4 regions of the Arthrobacter sp. KNU40 genome follow, and region 1 is predicted to be linked to each of the others. Evidence: riboswitches for the same ligand, from Rfam matches in the RefSeq annotation. Region 1 holds a riboswitch; each other region holds the start of a gene.
The links. A riboswitch is a leader RNA that binds a small molecule or an ion and turns the genes downstream of it on or off. The one in region 1 is predicted to bind thiamine pyrophosphate.
Positions count from the first base shown of each region.

Region 2: another riboswitch for thiamine pyrophosphate. It lies ahead of ACSKT0_RS22155 (ECF transporter S component); the one in region 1 lies ahead of thiD (bifunctional hydroxymethylpyrimidine kinase/phosphomethylpyrimidine kinase).
Region 3: another riboswitch for thiamine pyrophosphate. It lies ahead of thiC (phosphomethylpyrimidine synthase ThiC); the one in region 1 lies ahead of thiD (bifunctional hydroxymethylpyrimidine kinase/phosphomethylpyrimidine kinase).
Region 4: another riboswitch for thiamine pyrophosphate. It lies ahead of thiO (glycine oxidase ThiO); the one in region 1 lies ahead of thiD (bifunctional hydroxymethylpyrimidine kinase/phosphomethylpyrimidine kinase).

Region 1 is NZ_CP195850.1:3,283,481-3,286,913, forward strand. It holds gene rplU (50S ribosomal protein L21) at 1-283, opposite strand, end outside; gene thiD (bifunctional hydroxymethylpyrimidine kinase/phosphomethylpyrimidine kinase) at 705-2,225, opposite strand; TPP riboswitch at 2,217-2,313, opposite strand; gene ACSKT0_RS15125 (Rne/Rng family ribonuclease) at 2,460-3,433, opposite strand, start outside.
Region 2 is NZ_CP195850.1:4,759,849-4,763,281, forward strand. It holds gene ACSKT0_RS22150 (ABC transporter ATP-binding protein) at 1-859, opposite strand, end outside; gene ACSKT0_RS22155 (ECF transporter S component) at 859-1,488, opposite strand; TPP riboswitch at 1,563-1,699, opposite strand; gene ACSKT0_RS22160 (NUDIX hydrolase) at 1,902-2,648, shown strand; gene ACSKT0_RS22165 (DUF4235 domain-containing protein) at 2,700-2,960, shown strand; gene mnhG (monovalent cation/H(+) antiporter subunit G) at 2,957-3,427, opposite strand; gene ACSKT0_RS22175 (monovalent cation/H+ antiporter complex subunit F) at 3,417-3,433, opposite strand, start outside.
Region 3 is NZ_CP195850.1:3,437,796-3,441,228, reverse strand. It holds gene ACSKT0_RS16000 (alpha/beta fold hydrolase) at 1-176, shown strand, start outside; gene thiC (phosphomethylpyrimidine synthase ThiC) at 201-2,006, opposite strand; TPP riboswitch at 2,002-2,109, opposite strand; gene ACSKT0_RS15990 (amidohydrolase family protein) at 2,202-3,296, shown strand; gene ACSKT0_RS15985 (VOC family protein) at 3,375-3,433, shown strand, end outside.
Region 4 is NZ_CP195850.1:3,784,812-3,788,244, reverse strand. It holds gene ACSKT0_RS17560 (RNB domain-containing ribonuclease) at 1-1,227, opposite strand, end outside; gene thiE (thiamine phosphate synthase) at 1,265-1,954, opposite strand; TPP riboswitch at 1,981-2,100, shown strand; gene thiO (glycine oxidase ThiO) at 2,092-3,396, shown strand; gene thiS (sulfur carrier protein ThiS) at 3,393-3,433, shown strand, end outside.

The DNA.
Region 1 (3,433 bases):
TGGTGAGTTCTTGACGGTGACCCTGGCGCTTCTTGTAGCCGGTCTTGTTCTTGAACTTCTGGATGACGATCTTCGGACCACGGAGGTCTTCGAGGATCTCAGCCGTAACCTTGACCTTGGCCAGATCCGCAGCAGCGGAGGTGACCTTGTCACCGTCCACCAGGAGCAGTGCGGGCAGCTCAAGGGTGCTGCCGGCTCCACCGGGGACGCGGTTCAGGGTTACGTAGTCTCCAACGGAAACCTTTTCTTGGCGGCCGCCTGCGCGGACAATCGCGTACACCACTTGGGCACTCACTTCTCTCGACGTTTATTACTAAATTTGCGTGCGGAACCCCGATCCGAAAACGGGCCTGGTTCACGCTGTGCCTCAACGCCGTGGACTCCGGTACGGAATCCATGAGTCATCCCTCGAATAGTTCCAAATGGAAGGTAAGTTCCAAATGAACGGTTTCTAGGGGCATAACCCAAGTGTTGGCGTAAGCACCGAAGATCTAGATTACGCTAGTTTCGCCTTCGGCTGCAAATGAGGCCAGGTCCGGAGGCTGCCACGTGATGGCTGCCACAGACTGGCTATGTCGCCATCCGGTACCGTGCCCGTCCACCTTACCCTGCCTGCGGGGAAAAGCTCGGATCCTGACGCCGACACGCAGCAGCGCCCGCCGGAACAGGCGCTTCATCCGGCGCTTCCGCGCCAGGAACCGGGATCAGCCGTGCAACCTTGGAGCATCGAAGAACGCCGTTTCATACCGGCAGGATTGGGTGAAAGCCTCCATCATTGCCGTGCGCTCCCCTGGCGACGCGGCCTGCGCAGCGGCATCCGTGATGTCGATCGCCTTGCGGGTGGCCTCGGCGAATGCTTCGTCGGCGTACGTGCGCAGCCAGTCCGCGTAAGGGTGCTCGTCCGACGCTCCCGCCTGAATATAGCCAAGGTGGAGCTGCTGTCCCACTTCGGCGTACAACCAGTAGCAGGGAAGCACGGCGGCCAGCAGGACTGCATAGCTGCCCGACGCCGACGCGGCCAGCAAGTGGTCCACGTAGGCCTTGGTGACTGGACCCAGTTCTCCGCTTACCTGGCGTCCGCTGAGCCAATTCCGGTGCAGCTCGGACTCGACTTCAAGGCACATCTGCGAACCGCGGGCCCAGAACAGCTGTTCGGTTTCGCTGGGCGCGAGGGCGCTTGCCCGCGCCAGGACCCGGGAATAGCCGTTGAGGTAGATCGCATCCTGCGAGAGGTAATAGCTGAACTGCGCTTCGCTGAGGCCGCCGGTTTGCAAATGCCGGATGAAGTCCAGGCCATAAATGGCCGCGAGTTCCGTTTGGGCGGCGTCCCACATCCGGACGGCAAAGTCCCCCGGATGAAGGTCCTGCTGGAGCGCGTGGAAATGATGGATCGGCCCATTGCCCTTCCCCACTTCCAGCACCTCGGACTGGGTCAGCGCCCCCTGAAGCCAGGGCTTGACTACGCGCAAGGCAGACTCCCAATCGCCGAGCCGTGCCTTGGCCGTCGCCATGGCCGACGACAGGGAACATCCCGTGCCATGGCTGTTGCGGGTCTCCACGCGTTGACCGGCGAATTCCACCACGTCCTGGCTCAGGACTCCTTCGGTGTTGACCAGGGCGTCGGGGCAGCCCTCTCCCTGCAGATGGCCGCCCTTCACCAGGACGGTGTTTCCGCAGGCTGCAGCCAGGCGTTTGCCTTGCTCCAACGCTGATGCCCAGTCAATGGCAACAGGCTCGCCAAGCAGCATGGCCAATTCAGGAAGGTTGGGGGTCACCAGGTCAGCGAGGGGCAGAAGTTCCCGCAGCGCGGTTTCAGCGGACTCCGCCAGGAGCCGGTCGCCACTGGTCGCGATCATCACCGGATCCAGCACGACGACGGCGGGGCGCGCCTCGCCGAGCCAGCGACGGACTTCGTGGATGACGGCCGCGTCCCCGAGCATGCCGATTTTGACCGCATCGACGGTGATGTCGTCGCTAATCGCATCCAATTGCTGGCGCAGGAATTCCACGGGAGGCACATGGACGGCCGTGACGCCCTGCGTATTTTGTACCGTGAGCGCCGTGATCACGGCCATGCCATAGCCTCCGTTGGCCGCAATGCTCTTGAGGTCTGCCTGGATCCCGGCACCACCCGAAGGATCCGAGCCGGCAATGCTGAGGACCCTCGGGATAGCTCGCTGGATGGCCTTGAGCGGGTAGACGGCTGATTGCGCTGAAACAGTCATGCAAGACATCCCTTCGCCGGTGCTAACCGGACAGGTTCAACGGGTCTGGTCTCAGCCGGCTTGGTGCGCGGCACCCCGTGTCAGTCCCCTAGCTTAACCCGGATCACGCCTCGCCCGCTGAAATCGCCCTTTGCAACCGGATTCTCGGAGTCCGGTGAATTGGCCGGCAACGCCGAAGCCCCGGTGGTTTCCACAGGAGCGGAAACGGCCGGGGCTTCGGGCAGGAAACTGCGGTTAGAGTTCGGACTTGGGCACGCCGACCCCGAGGATGATCGGTTCCGCTGCCGCCGTCGACTTGGCTGGAGCAGCGTCCGTCGCCTTGGCCTCGTGCGCTGCCCCACCGGAGGCGGCCGCGGCAACCTCGTGGTGCTCAACGTTGGTGGCGTTGGCGGCACCCTGGGCCCGGCTGGCGCTGCGGTTGCGACGGCCTCGGCGTCCGCGCGAACCCGCTTCCGGGGATTCTCCGCTTGCAACGGCCGCGGGGGTCCCCGCGGGCGCTTCCTCGGCCTCAGTTGCCGTCGTCGCAGTGTCGGGAGCTTCTCCGAGGCCCGCGAATGCCTGTGCCAAGAGGTCCAGGCTCATGGCAGGTGCACCACTCGCTGGCTCCTCTTCGTGGTGGACGAAGGGCAACGCAACTTCCTCGCCGCCGAATCGCAGCACAGGCTTCGAACGTTCCTCGCTACTCGAAGCAGCAGCAGGAGCCTGGGCCGGGGGTGCCTGGACCGGGGTTGCTTCTGCTACGTGCCCGTCGGCGAGCAATTCCGCCGTGTGGTGGAGCTCGTCGTCGTGCAGGTGGGCTGCGTGGGCTGCCGCCGCGATGGTGGCAAGGGCTGCGCGGGTGGCCGCCTGGCGGTTCGGATCGGTGGATTCCACGCTGTGGACCGGCACAGGTGGGGTGATCGGGAGTTCGGCAGTTCCCTGACCGGTGCCCCTGCCGCGGCGACGCTTGCGCTGCTCGGGGCGGACGGTCGGCTGTGACTCCGTGCGTGGGTGGTGGTGTTCAGCTGCCACCACGTTGGCCCGACGGTGCTCCACAGGCTCGTCGTGCGTGACGATTCCCCGACCGGCGCAGGTTTCGCACTGCTCGCCGAAGACTTCCAGCAGGCCCGTGCCCATGCGCTTGCGCGTCATCTGGACCAAGCCAAGGGACGTCACTTCGGCGACCTGGTGCTTGGTGCGGTCCCGGCCGAGGCACTCGACCAAGCGGC
Region 2 (3,433 bases), 1.5 Mb from region 1:
CATAGCCTGTTCCTGAACGTGGCCGGGTGGCCGGCACGTACCCGGGCACCCACACGCCCGCAGCAATGAGCATGTCCCTTGCTTGAGCCAGAACCGTGTCCGGATCGCCGTCCAGAAGCACCGCAGGCGTCGACCCTCCCGCGGACGAGGAGCTGCCCGGCTGGAGCACCACGATCCGGTCCACGAGGTCTTTCCAAACCGAGACCCGGTGCTCCACCACCACCAACGTGGCGCCGGTCTTGTCCAGGCAGCGGGCGACGGCATCGCGGACCTCCAGTACGCCAGCGGGGTCCAGGTTGGCGGTCGGCTCGTCCAGGAGGATCAAGCCGGGCCGCATCGCCAGGATGCCGGCGAGCGCAAGGCGCTGCTTCTGCCCGCCCGAGAGGGCCGAGGTCGGGTGGTCGAGCGCAAAGTTGCCGCTCGCACTATTCCGCAGCCCGACGTCGTCGAGCGCTTCATGGACCCGCGTCCAGATCTCTTCCCGCGGCACGCAAAGGTTCTCGGCGCCGAACGCGACGTCGTCGCCCAACCGGGAAAGCACCACCTGGGTTTCGGGGTCCTGTTGCATGAGTCCGGCACGGCCCCGCTGGGCCTTCGGCGAAACGCCGTCCACCAGCAACGAGCCGGTCTCGTCGGCGTCGTCACCTTCCTCGCCCAATACGCCCGCCAAGGCGTGCAGGAGCGTCGACTTGCCCGCGCCCGAGGGGCCGAGCAGGAGCACACGCTCGCCTGGGCGGATGTCCAGGTCGAGGGCGTGGATGGCCTGCGTGGTGCGGCCAGCGTGCCGCCAGCCCCAGCCTTGCGCGGAAATGGCGGCGGGTCGCACAGTAGCAGGGGTGCCGGAATCAGGACTGGGCATCAGGAAAAGACGGGCTCCGAGGCGGCCTTGCGGGACGCGAACGCGCTCAGGACACCGGTCTTGGCCAGGCCGCGGGTCGCGATCCAGGACAGGGCTCCGGCAATGACGGCACCGGAGATCGTGCAGAACACGATGTACGCGAGCTTGTCGACGGGTTCGTAGGCGATGTTCCAGCCCCACGGCAGGAAGGAGTCGTTCAAACCACAGAACAGGCCCGCGCCGGCACCGGCCAGCAGGGACACCGGCAGGTTGAACTTCTTGTACATGAAGGCCAGGAAGATGAGTTCCGCGCCGAGACCCTGGAGCAGGCCCGAGATCAGGACCGTGGTGCCGTACTGCGAACCCATGATGAGCTCACTGGTGGCGGCCACCGTCTCGCAGAAAATTGCCGCACCGGGCTTGCGGACGATGAGCATGCCCAGCACTGCCGGAATCATCCAGCCACCGGCGATCAGGCCGCTCAGCGGCGGGTAGCCGGCAGACATAGGCGTAGCAACCAGAGCCATCTGGTCCCATGCCCAGAAGATCACGCCACCGGCGATCGAGATCAGTGCCGCCACGACGATGTCCACGACGCGCCAGTTGTAACCAGGCTTGGTGAGGCCCGGCCTTGCAGAAATACCAGTCATTTTGTCCTCCTGAGGAACAGGAGGGGAAAGTGTTTCCGGTTGCCTGCGAGCGGCTTCCGCCGCGCCGGTCCGGACACTATGAGAACTCGACTCCCTTGCGCCGGTACTAGCCGGATCAGGTTCGAGGGTCTGCGGCTGTCCGCACTCTCAGCGCCCGTCATCCGTACCGCATTGCTGCGAGCCCGACGGCGGCGCTCCCCTGTCGTTATCAATCCACCCTTTTGGGCGTGGTTCAGTTTACACCTTGGCGGGGTTGCGGGCGCTGTGCTGGCCTACGCGGAACGGTCACACGACGGATTCTGCTGGATCACTCGCCGGCCGGACGCGGGCAGGGCCCGGAATGGCGCGGGCGGGCGCAGAAGCTGGGAGAATGATCCAGCAGAATGTGACGCAACGCGGGCAAAGGAGCGGTCTTGGCAGGCATTGACGAAGCGAACAGCACCACGGTGGCCGAACCTAGGCTCGCCGCGAGCGTGATCCTGGTCCGCGAGGCCCCCGTTCACACGGTTCAGTCAGACCCGGAGGTTCCGGCGGATGCCGGGCGCGGCCTGGAGGTGTTCGTGCAGCACCGCGTGACCACGATGGATTTCGCCGCGGGCATGGTCGTCTTCCCCGGGGGACGAGTGGACCAGGCGGACAGCTCCGGCTGGGACTTCGAGGACGACGTCGTCGAGCGGCACACCGCCGCATGGCACCGGAGCAGCATCGCCGTCGAGCCCGCTTCGGCCCGGTTCAACGCCGGCCGGGTGCTGGCGGCCGCACAGCGCGAGGTGTTCGAAGAGGCCGGGCTGAAGCTCGACGCCGCCACCCTCCGCCCGTGGGCCAACTGGGTCACCCCCGCAGACCAGCCCAAGCGCTTCGACACATACTTCTACCTTGCCTGCCCGCTTTCCGGTGCCGAACCAAGGCACCAAACCACGGAAGCGTCATCGTCCTTGTGGATGCCGGTCCGCGGGATCCTGGATGCCGAAGCCGCCGGAACCCTTAAGCTCATGCCGCCCACGTTGGCGCTGCTGGATGAGCTCCTCGCTCTCGGCACGGTGGAAGCGATACTGGCCGAGGACCGTGACATCGTGCCCGTCCGTCCAAAGCCTGGAGCTTTGGAGGAGTTCTTCCGGCTGAGGCGCCAATCCCCAACCGTTGCTCCGGAACTGCCCTGAAGTGGGGTTAGGCTGGGGACGGTCCTGTTTCCTCCCGCAAGGAGTCCCGGAATGAACCTCCTCATCAAGCTGCTCGGCACTGGCGTCAGCATCGGCGCAGGCTTTGTCGGCACCAAGATCGTCAATGCGTTGTGGGAAAAGTCGACCGGCAAGAAGCCTCCCAAGGGTCACGACGACATGGAGGCAAGCCTGCGCTCGGCGCTGACCTTTGCGCTGATTTCGGCGACCGTCAGCGCAGTCATCCAGGTTTTCGCAAGCCGCAGTACACAGCGCGCCATCTCGCGTTTCTCGAAGACGCAGGACATCGTCTAGGCTGACGGCCCGCCGTCCCGGCCGTTCGCCGCTGGGCTCCCGCCGTTCCCGGTGTGGGGCATTGCCGGTCCCGTTTCCTGAGCTTTCTCCGCTGCCCGTTGACCGGCAGCCCGCAGCACCACGGCCTCAAGTTCGTCTATGCTCAGCAACTCGCGGTGGAGGTGCTTGGTCCGGTAGCCTGCGCGGCCCACCATGTGTGCGGATACGGGCACGGTCAGCAGCTGGAAGATCCAGGCCACCGCCAGGATCGGCCACACCCACCATTCGCGCATCTGCAGCCCGATGGCCGCCAAGACGAGGAACAGCCCCAACACTTGCGGCTTGGTGGCCGCGTGCATGCGGCTCATGAGGTCCGGGAACCGCAACAGGCCGATTGCCGCGCCCAATGACATCAGCGCACCAACAATCAGCAGCACTGCGGTGACCGCATCGATCACTGCGTCAACTCCGGTGGCATTAGGAGTCATTGACCT
Region 3 (3,433 bases), 150 kb from region 1:
TGACCGGTGGTTGGGAACCCCTTTACGAAGAGATCGCCGGCTACTTGCAGGAAACCGGTGCCCTCCACCGCGTTGCGGCTGGAGGACACCGGCCTCATGATTCAGTTGAAGGAGACCGGATGATCCGGTCCTTCATCGCGGATGTCAGCCGCGCCGGATCAGTGCAAGCTTCCTGATTAGTTCAGGCTTTCCGACGTCGCTCAACGTTTTCCTGCGGGAACCTCGAGCTCGGGCAAGTAGACCTTGCCGCCGGATGCCAGGAATTCCTCGCTCTTTTCGCGCATCCCGCTGTACATTTCCGCGATGGCCGCCTGGGAATCCGCCGAGCCGTATTCGTCGCGGATGTCCTGGCTGATGCGCATGGAGCAGAATTTCGGTCCGCACATGGAGCAGAAATGCGCCGTCTTGGCCGGTTCCGCCGGGAGCGTCTCGTCGTGGAACGCTTCGGCCGTGACCGGATCCAACGACAGCGCAAACTGGTCACGCCAGCGGAACTCGAAGCGGGCCTTGGACAGGGCATCGTCGCGTTCGTGGGCGCCGGGGTGTCCCTTCGCAAGGTCGGCTGCGTGGGCGGCGATTTTGTAGGTGATCACGCCCGTCTTGACGTCGTCCTTGTTGGGCAGGCCCAAGTGTTCCTTCGGGGTGACGTAGCAGAGCATCGCGGTTCCGTAGCGCGCGATCTCCGTGGCGCCGATAGCCGAAGTGATGTGGTCGTAGCCCGGTGCAACGTCGGTCACGAGCGGGCCGAGGGTGTAGAACGGTGCGCCGTCGCACAACTCCTGCTGCCGCTCGACGTTCTCGCGGACGAGGTGGAACGGGATGTGCCCGGGGCCCTCCACCATGACCTGCACGTCGTACTTCCACGCCCGCTTCGTGAGCTCCCCGAGCGTGTCGAGCTCGGCGAACTGCGCGGCGTCGTTGGCGTCCGCCGTCGCTCCCGGACGCAAGCCGTCACCCAGCGAGAACGCGACGTCGTACTTGGCGAATATTTCGCAGAGTTCGTCGAAGTGCGTGTAGAGGAAGTTTTCCTCGTGGTGGGCCAGGCACCAGCCGGCCATGATGGAGCCGCCGCGGGAAACGATGCCCGTCACGCGGTTGGCTGTCAGCGGAACGTAGCGCAGCAACACGCCGGCGTGGATGGTCATGTAGTCCACGCCCTGCTCGCACTGTTCAATGACGGTGTCGCGGAAGATCTCCCACGTGAGCTTGTTGGCTTCGCCGTTGACCTTCTCGAGGGCCTGGTAGATGGGCACGGTGCCGATCGGCACGGGGGAGTTGCGGATGATCCATTCGCGGGTGGTGTGGATGTCGTCGCCCGTGGACAGGTCCATCACTGTGTCGGCGCCCCATTGCGTGGCCCACTGCAACTTGTCCACTTCTTCGGCGATGGAGCTGGTGACAGCCGAGTTGCCGATATTGGCATTGATCTTCACCAAGAAGGCCTTGCCGATGATCATCGGTTCGGATTCGGGGTGGTTGATGTTGTTGGGGATGATGGCCCGGCCGGCGGCGACTTCGCTGCGGACGAGTTCCACATCGCAGTTTTCGCGAAGTGCAACGAACTGCATTTCGGGCGTCACGATGCCCTGCTTGGCGTAGTGCATCTGTGTCACGGTCTTGCCGTCGACGGCGCGGCGGGGCACCGGTTGTGCGCCCTTCCACTCTGCGGAGGCGGCGCCGCGGCGCACGGCCGACTTGCCGTCGTCGAGCAGGTTCCGTTCGCGGCCGCTGTAGGCCTCGGTGTCACCGCGGGCTTCGATCCACTCGCTCCGGAACGGCTCGAGGCCGACCACAGGATCACTCCCGGGCCCTGCAGTCCGGTACACCTGGAAAGGCGTGTTGGCCTCGCCGTTGGGGGACGGCTCCAGGGCGATTTCAGTCACCGGAACCCGGATTCCCGTCTCGGCATCCTCCAGGAACGCGAGGGAATGCGACTTGAGGGATTGTGTCACCTCTTGCGGCGATCCGTTTTGGATAGGGCTCAGCTGTGATTCTTTGGTGCTCAAAGGATTACTCACTTCCTTCGCCGGCATTACCCGGACAGGTTCAACGGTCGCAGGCTGCGTCAGCCTGATCTCAGCCCTTGCAAGGGCCCCCGTGTGGTCGTAGACGAAGCTACCACAGCAGAGAGCTCCTGAGACAGATGTGACCAGGACAGCTGTGACGGGGCCGGCGACGGCGTCGGAGTCTAGGGTGGAATCATGGCGGAAATCATCGAATTCAGCGGCACCGTCCTCACCGGGCCGGAGGAGGAACGTCGCGGCCTCTGGTCGGTCAACGGACGGTTGACCTTTCTGCGGCCTGCTGCCGCACCGGACGTCGTCCTGGCCGGATGGGTGCTGCCCGGCCTTGTCGATGCGCACTGCCATGTTGGCTTGGGCAAGGGCGGGGCCGTCGACGACGAGACTGCGCGCCTGCAGGCGACGGCGGACCGGGACGCCGGGACGCTCTTGATCCGCGACGCCGGATCCGCAAGCGACACGCGGTGGCTGCAGCGCCGCACGGACATGCCGAGAATCATCCGCGCGGGCAGGCATATCGCGAGGCAACGCCGTTATATCCCCGGGCTGGCCGAAGAAGTCGAGCCGGAGGATCTGGCGGAGGCGGTGCGCAAGCAGGCGCAGTCCGGAGACGGCTGGGTCAAGATCGTCGGGGACTGGATCGACCGCTCCGCCGGGGATCTCGGCCCGTCCTTTCCGGCCGCCATCGTCAAGGACGCCGTCGCCGCGGCACACGACGAGGGAGCCAGGGTAACTGCCCATTGCTTCGCCGAAGGGACTATCGACGACATGCTCGACGCCGGCATCGACTGCATCGAGCACGCCACCGGCCTCCTGCCGCACCATATTCCCCGGCTGTTGGACCAGGATTTGCCGATTGTCCCCACCCTCATCAACATTGCGACCTTTCCGGACATCTCGAAGCAGGCGGAAGCGAAGTTCCCGCGATACGCCGCCCACATGACCATGCTGTGGGAGCGCAGGCATGAACGCGTCGCCGAGGCATTCGACGCCGGAGTGCGGGTGTACGCCGGGACAGATGCCGGCAGCGTCATCAAGCACGGCCGGATCGGTGAGGAAATCCTGGAATTGCATCGCGCGGGCCTTCCGGCGGCCGCCGCCCTCGATGCCGCCTGCTGGTCCGCACGCGAGTGGCTGGGGGCCGACGCCATCAGCGAAGGTGCCAGTGCCGACGTCGTGCTCTACGCAAACGATCCCCGCGCGTCCCTTGAGGTGGTGCTGAATCCGCGATGCACCGTGCTGAGGGGACATATTTCAGGGAACGCCGGGCATTAGGAATAAATTGAAGCTTCAAGTAATTTAGATAGATAGAGGTAGCCGAAGGGCGGCGCCACAAAAAGCCGGGAGTTTAACATGACCATCGCATCCAGCCAGGATCTCCTTCCTGCCGAACTCACCATGGGTACTGTCAT
Region 4 (3,433 bases), 500 kb from region 1:
CTCCACCGTGTCCAAGGCCAGGCGTTCCATTTTGGCGGCAAGCTGGTCGGAAGACGCCATGATCACCGGCAGGGTCGGCAAAGCATTCCGGGCCCATGCAGGGATCTCTGTTCCATTACTCAGAGCTTCGCAGATGACCAGCACAAAACGATCGACAAGCCGGCGCAACGGCGCGGTGGTGTGGGCATAGGGTGCCCCGATGGCTGACTGCATGACGCTGCCCGGTACCTCGCCGTCGAAGGGTGTGTAGCCGGCACCACGGAAAAGCAGCCCTGCTGAATGGAGGATGGCCAGTTGCCGGGGGTCCTTGGCATCGAGGGTCCGCAGGTACGCTCCATAGCTCGTCCCCTCGGTCCAGGGCTTGCCGAGCGCCCCCGTTTGCCGTTTGAAATGGAGCAGCGAGCGCTCATCGGGGGCCGGCATGGTGCGCAAAATCCCCACTTTGCCATCGAGCATCAGCTGGGCGGCGGCCATCCCGGTCATGAGCGAAATCTGGGCGTTCCAGTCCTCAACCGGCAGCGAGGGGGCTGCGACGATCCTGTACCCCCCGCCGTCGGGCAGTTGGACGATTTCCTGTTCAGGCATGTTCAGGCTTGCGCCGCCGCGGCGGCGTTCGAGTTCCACCCGCTTGAGCCCGACCTCCTTGAGCAGCTGCAGGATGGGATCAGCCCTTCCGGAATCGATCTCCGCCTGCACACCCTTGTAGCTGAGTTTGGCGCGGCTGCGTACGCTTGCCCGACGCACGGAGACGGTGCGGAACTCTGCCTCGGCATCGAGTTCGAAGTCCCACACGAACGCGCCGCACGTCTGGCCGGCCAACAGGCTTCCGGCATGCTCGCTGATGATCTCGGGGTGCAGCGGTATGCGGCCGTCCGGGGCATAGTACGTTTGCCCGCGGTGGCGGGTCTCGGCGTCGAGCGCTCCTCCCGGGGGTACAAAGGAGGGCACATCGGAGATGGCGTAGAAAACCCTGTAACCATCGCCGGACCTGTCTATAAAGAGGGCCTGGTCGAGATCCGTGGAAGAAGCCGGGTCGATCGTGATGAATGGAACATCCGTGAAGTCCTGCGCCGGCAGGGCGTGTCCGGAAACCGCGGCTTCAGCGTCGCGCAGCGCTTCAGCGGGATAACCTGCGGGCAGCTCGAGTTCAGTCCGCAGCGCCGCCAGCGCTTCCGCAAGCTGGTTCGACGTTTCGCTGACATTCGGGGCTATCCGCTGGTGTGACACGAAAGTCAGGGTAACTCCAAAATCTCGCGGCGTCTCGCTAGGCCGCCGCTGCGTCCAGGGCAGCCAGGAGCGCCTGGGCAGCTGCCGTCGGATCCTGCGCTTCGGTGATTGCCCGCACCACCACGATGCGGCTGGCGCCGGCCCTAACTACCTCTTCCACGTTGCCGAGATCGATCCCGCCGATCGCAAACCAGGGGAGCACGACGCCCCCGACGGTCTCTTCGTCTGCCTGCTTCACCGCGTTGGCAGCGTACTTCACCAGATCGAGCCCGACGGCGGAGCGTCCCGGCTTCGTGGGGGTGGCCCACACCGGCCCGACGCAGAAGTAGTCCAGGCCGCTGCGGCCAGGCGACGCGGCGATGGCGGCGTCAATCTGTTCCGGCGTGTGCGTGGAGAGGCCGATGATGGTGGGGTCGTGGAGCAATTTCCGGGCAGAGCGCAGCGGAATGTCCTTTTGGCCGATATGGAACACCGGCGCGCCGGAGAGGGATGCTACGTCCGCGCGGTCGTTGACTGCCCAGAGACGGCCGTGACGATGGGCCACGGATTGCAGGATCTCCAGGAGTTCGAGTTCTTCCGCCGCTTCAATCGTCTTGTCGCGCAGCTGGATGATGTCCACGCCGCCTTCGAATGCGGCATCGACAAACTGCTCAAAATCACCCTGTGGTTTGCGGGCGTCGGTGCAGAGGTACAGGCGGGCGGTGGTGTGGACATCGTGCTGGGTCATGGAAACAGAGTAGTTCCTCTAAACTGGGCAGGTACCGCGGGAGCCGCGGCGGCAGTCACAATCGCCGCGCGGCTGAGAGGGCTTCAGCGCCGACCGCTTGACCTGATCCGGCTAATACCGGCGTAGGGAAGGACTCCATGGACGAAGTGAACAGCCAGCACGAACCCCTGCGCGCGGATGTCGCGGTGATCGGGGGCGGTGTCATTGGCCTCGGCATCGCGTGGGAAGCCCGCAGATCCGGCCGTTCGGTTGCCCTCATCGATCCCGCACCAGCCAGCGGCGCTACGTTCGCGGCGGCGGGAATGCTGGCGCCGGTCAGCGAATTGCACTACCAGGAAGAGGACCTCCTGGAGCTAATGCTCGAATCGTCGGTATTGTGGCCGGACTTCGAACGCAATGTGACCGGCTCGAGCATCGGCCGCAGCACGGGTTACCGTACGACGCCGACCCTCGCCGTCGGCGCGGACGCTGCGGACCGCCGGGCGCTCGCCGATCTCCGGGATGTCCAGCTGGCCAATGGCCTGGTGGTGGAATCCGTGCGGTTGCGCGAGGCGCGGGAGCGTGAGCCGCTGCTGAGCCCGCAGATTTCCTGCGCCTTCGACATCCCGGGCGACCACCAAGTGGATCCACGCCGGCTTTCGGCCGCGATTCTGGGCGCGCTGGCAGACCACCAGCCCGGCGATTCCAGCTGGATTCCGGGGGCCGATGACGGTTTTGCGATCCACGACACTGCGGCGGGCCTCCTGTGGGAGGACGGGCGCGTCGTCGGGGCCGTGCTCGGCTCAGGAATCGAAGTGCTCGCCACGGAAACAGTGGTAGCCAACGGACTGGATGCCGCCCGCTTGAACGGCCTGCCGGAGGGATTGTCACTCCCGCTGCGTCCGGTCTATGGCGACATACTGCGGTTGCGCGTCCCGGAGCACCTGCAACCCCTGGTCACCGCCACGGTCCGGGGAATGGTGCGCGGAGTGCCCGTCTATATCGTGCCCCGCGACGACGGGACGGTGGTGATCGGCGCGACGCAACGTGAAGACGGCTTGTCGGCGTCCGGGGGATCGGCCAACCCGGTGTCAGCCGGTGGTGTGTACCAATTGCTCCGCGACGCCCAGGTACTTGTCCCGGCTGTGGCCGAACTGGAACTTCTGGAAGCAACTGCCCGAGCGCGCCCGGGCACTCCGGACAATGCACCGCTGCTGGGCCGCGTGGAAGGTCGCGAAAGAACCGTGCCCGGCCTCATCGTGGCCAGCGGCTTCTTCCGCCACGGCGTACTCCTCACTCCGGCAGCGGCGAAGATCTGCGTCGGGCTCATGGACGGCACCGCGGATCCCCGGTGGAACAAATTCCGCCCGGACCGCTTCTCCCACCAGCTTTCAGCGGCACGGGCCTCAACAGACGGCCCATCGGCCGGTACCTCAAATCCCCTTCCGAAGGACCACGCATGAACATCAAATTGAACGGCGCAGACCACACACTGAGCGA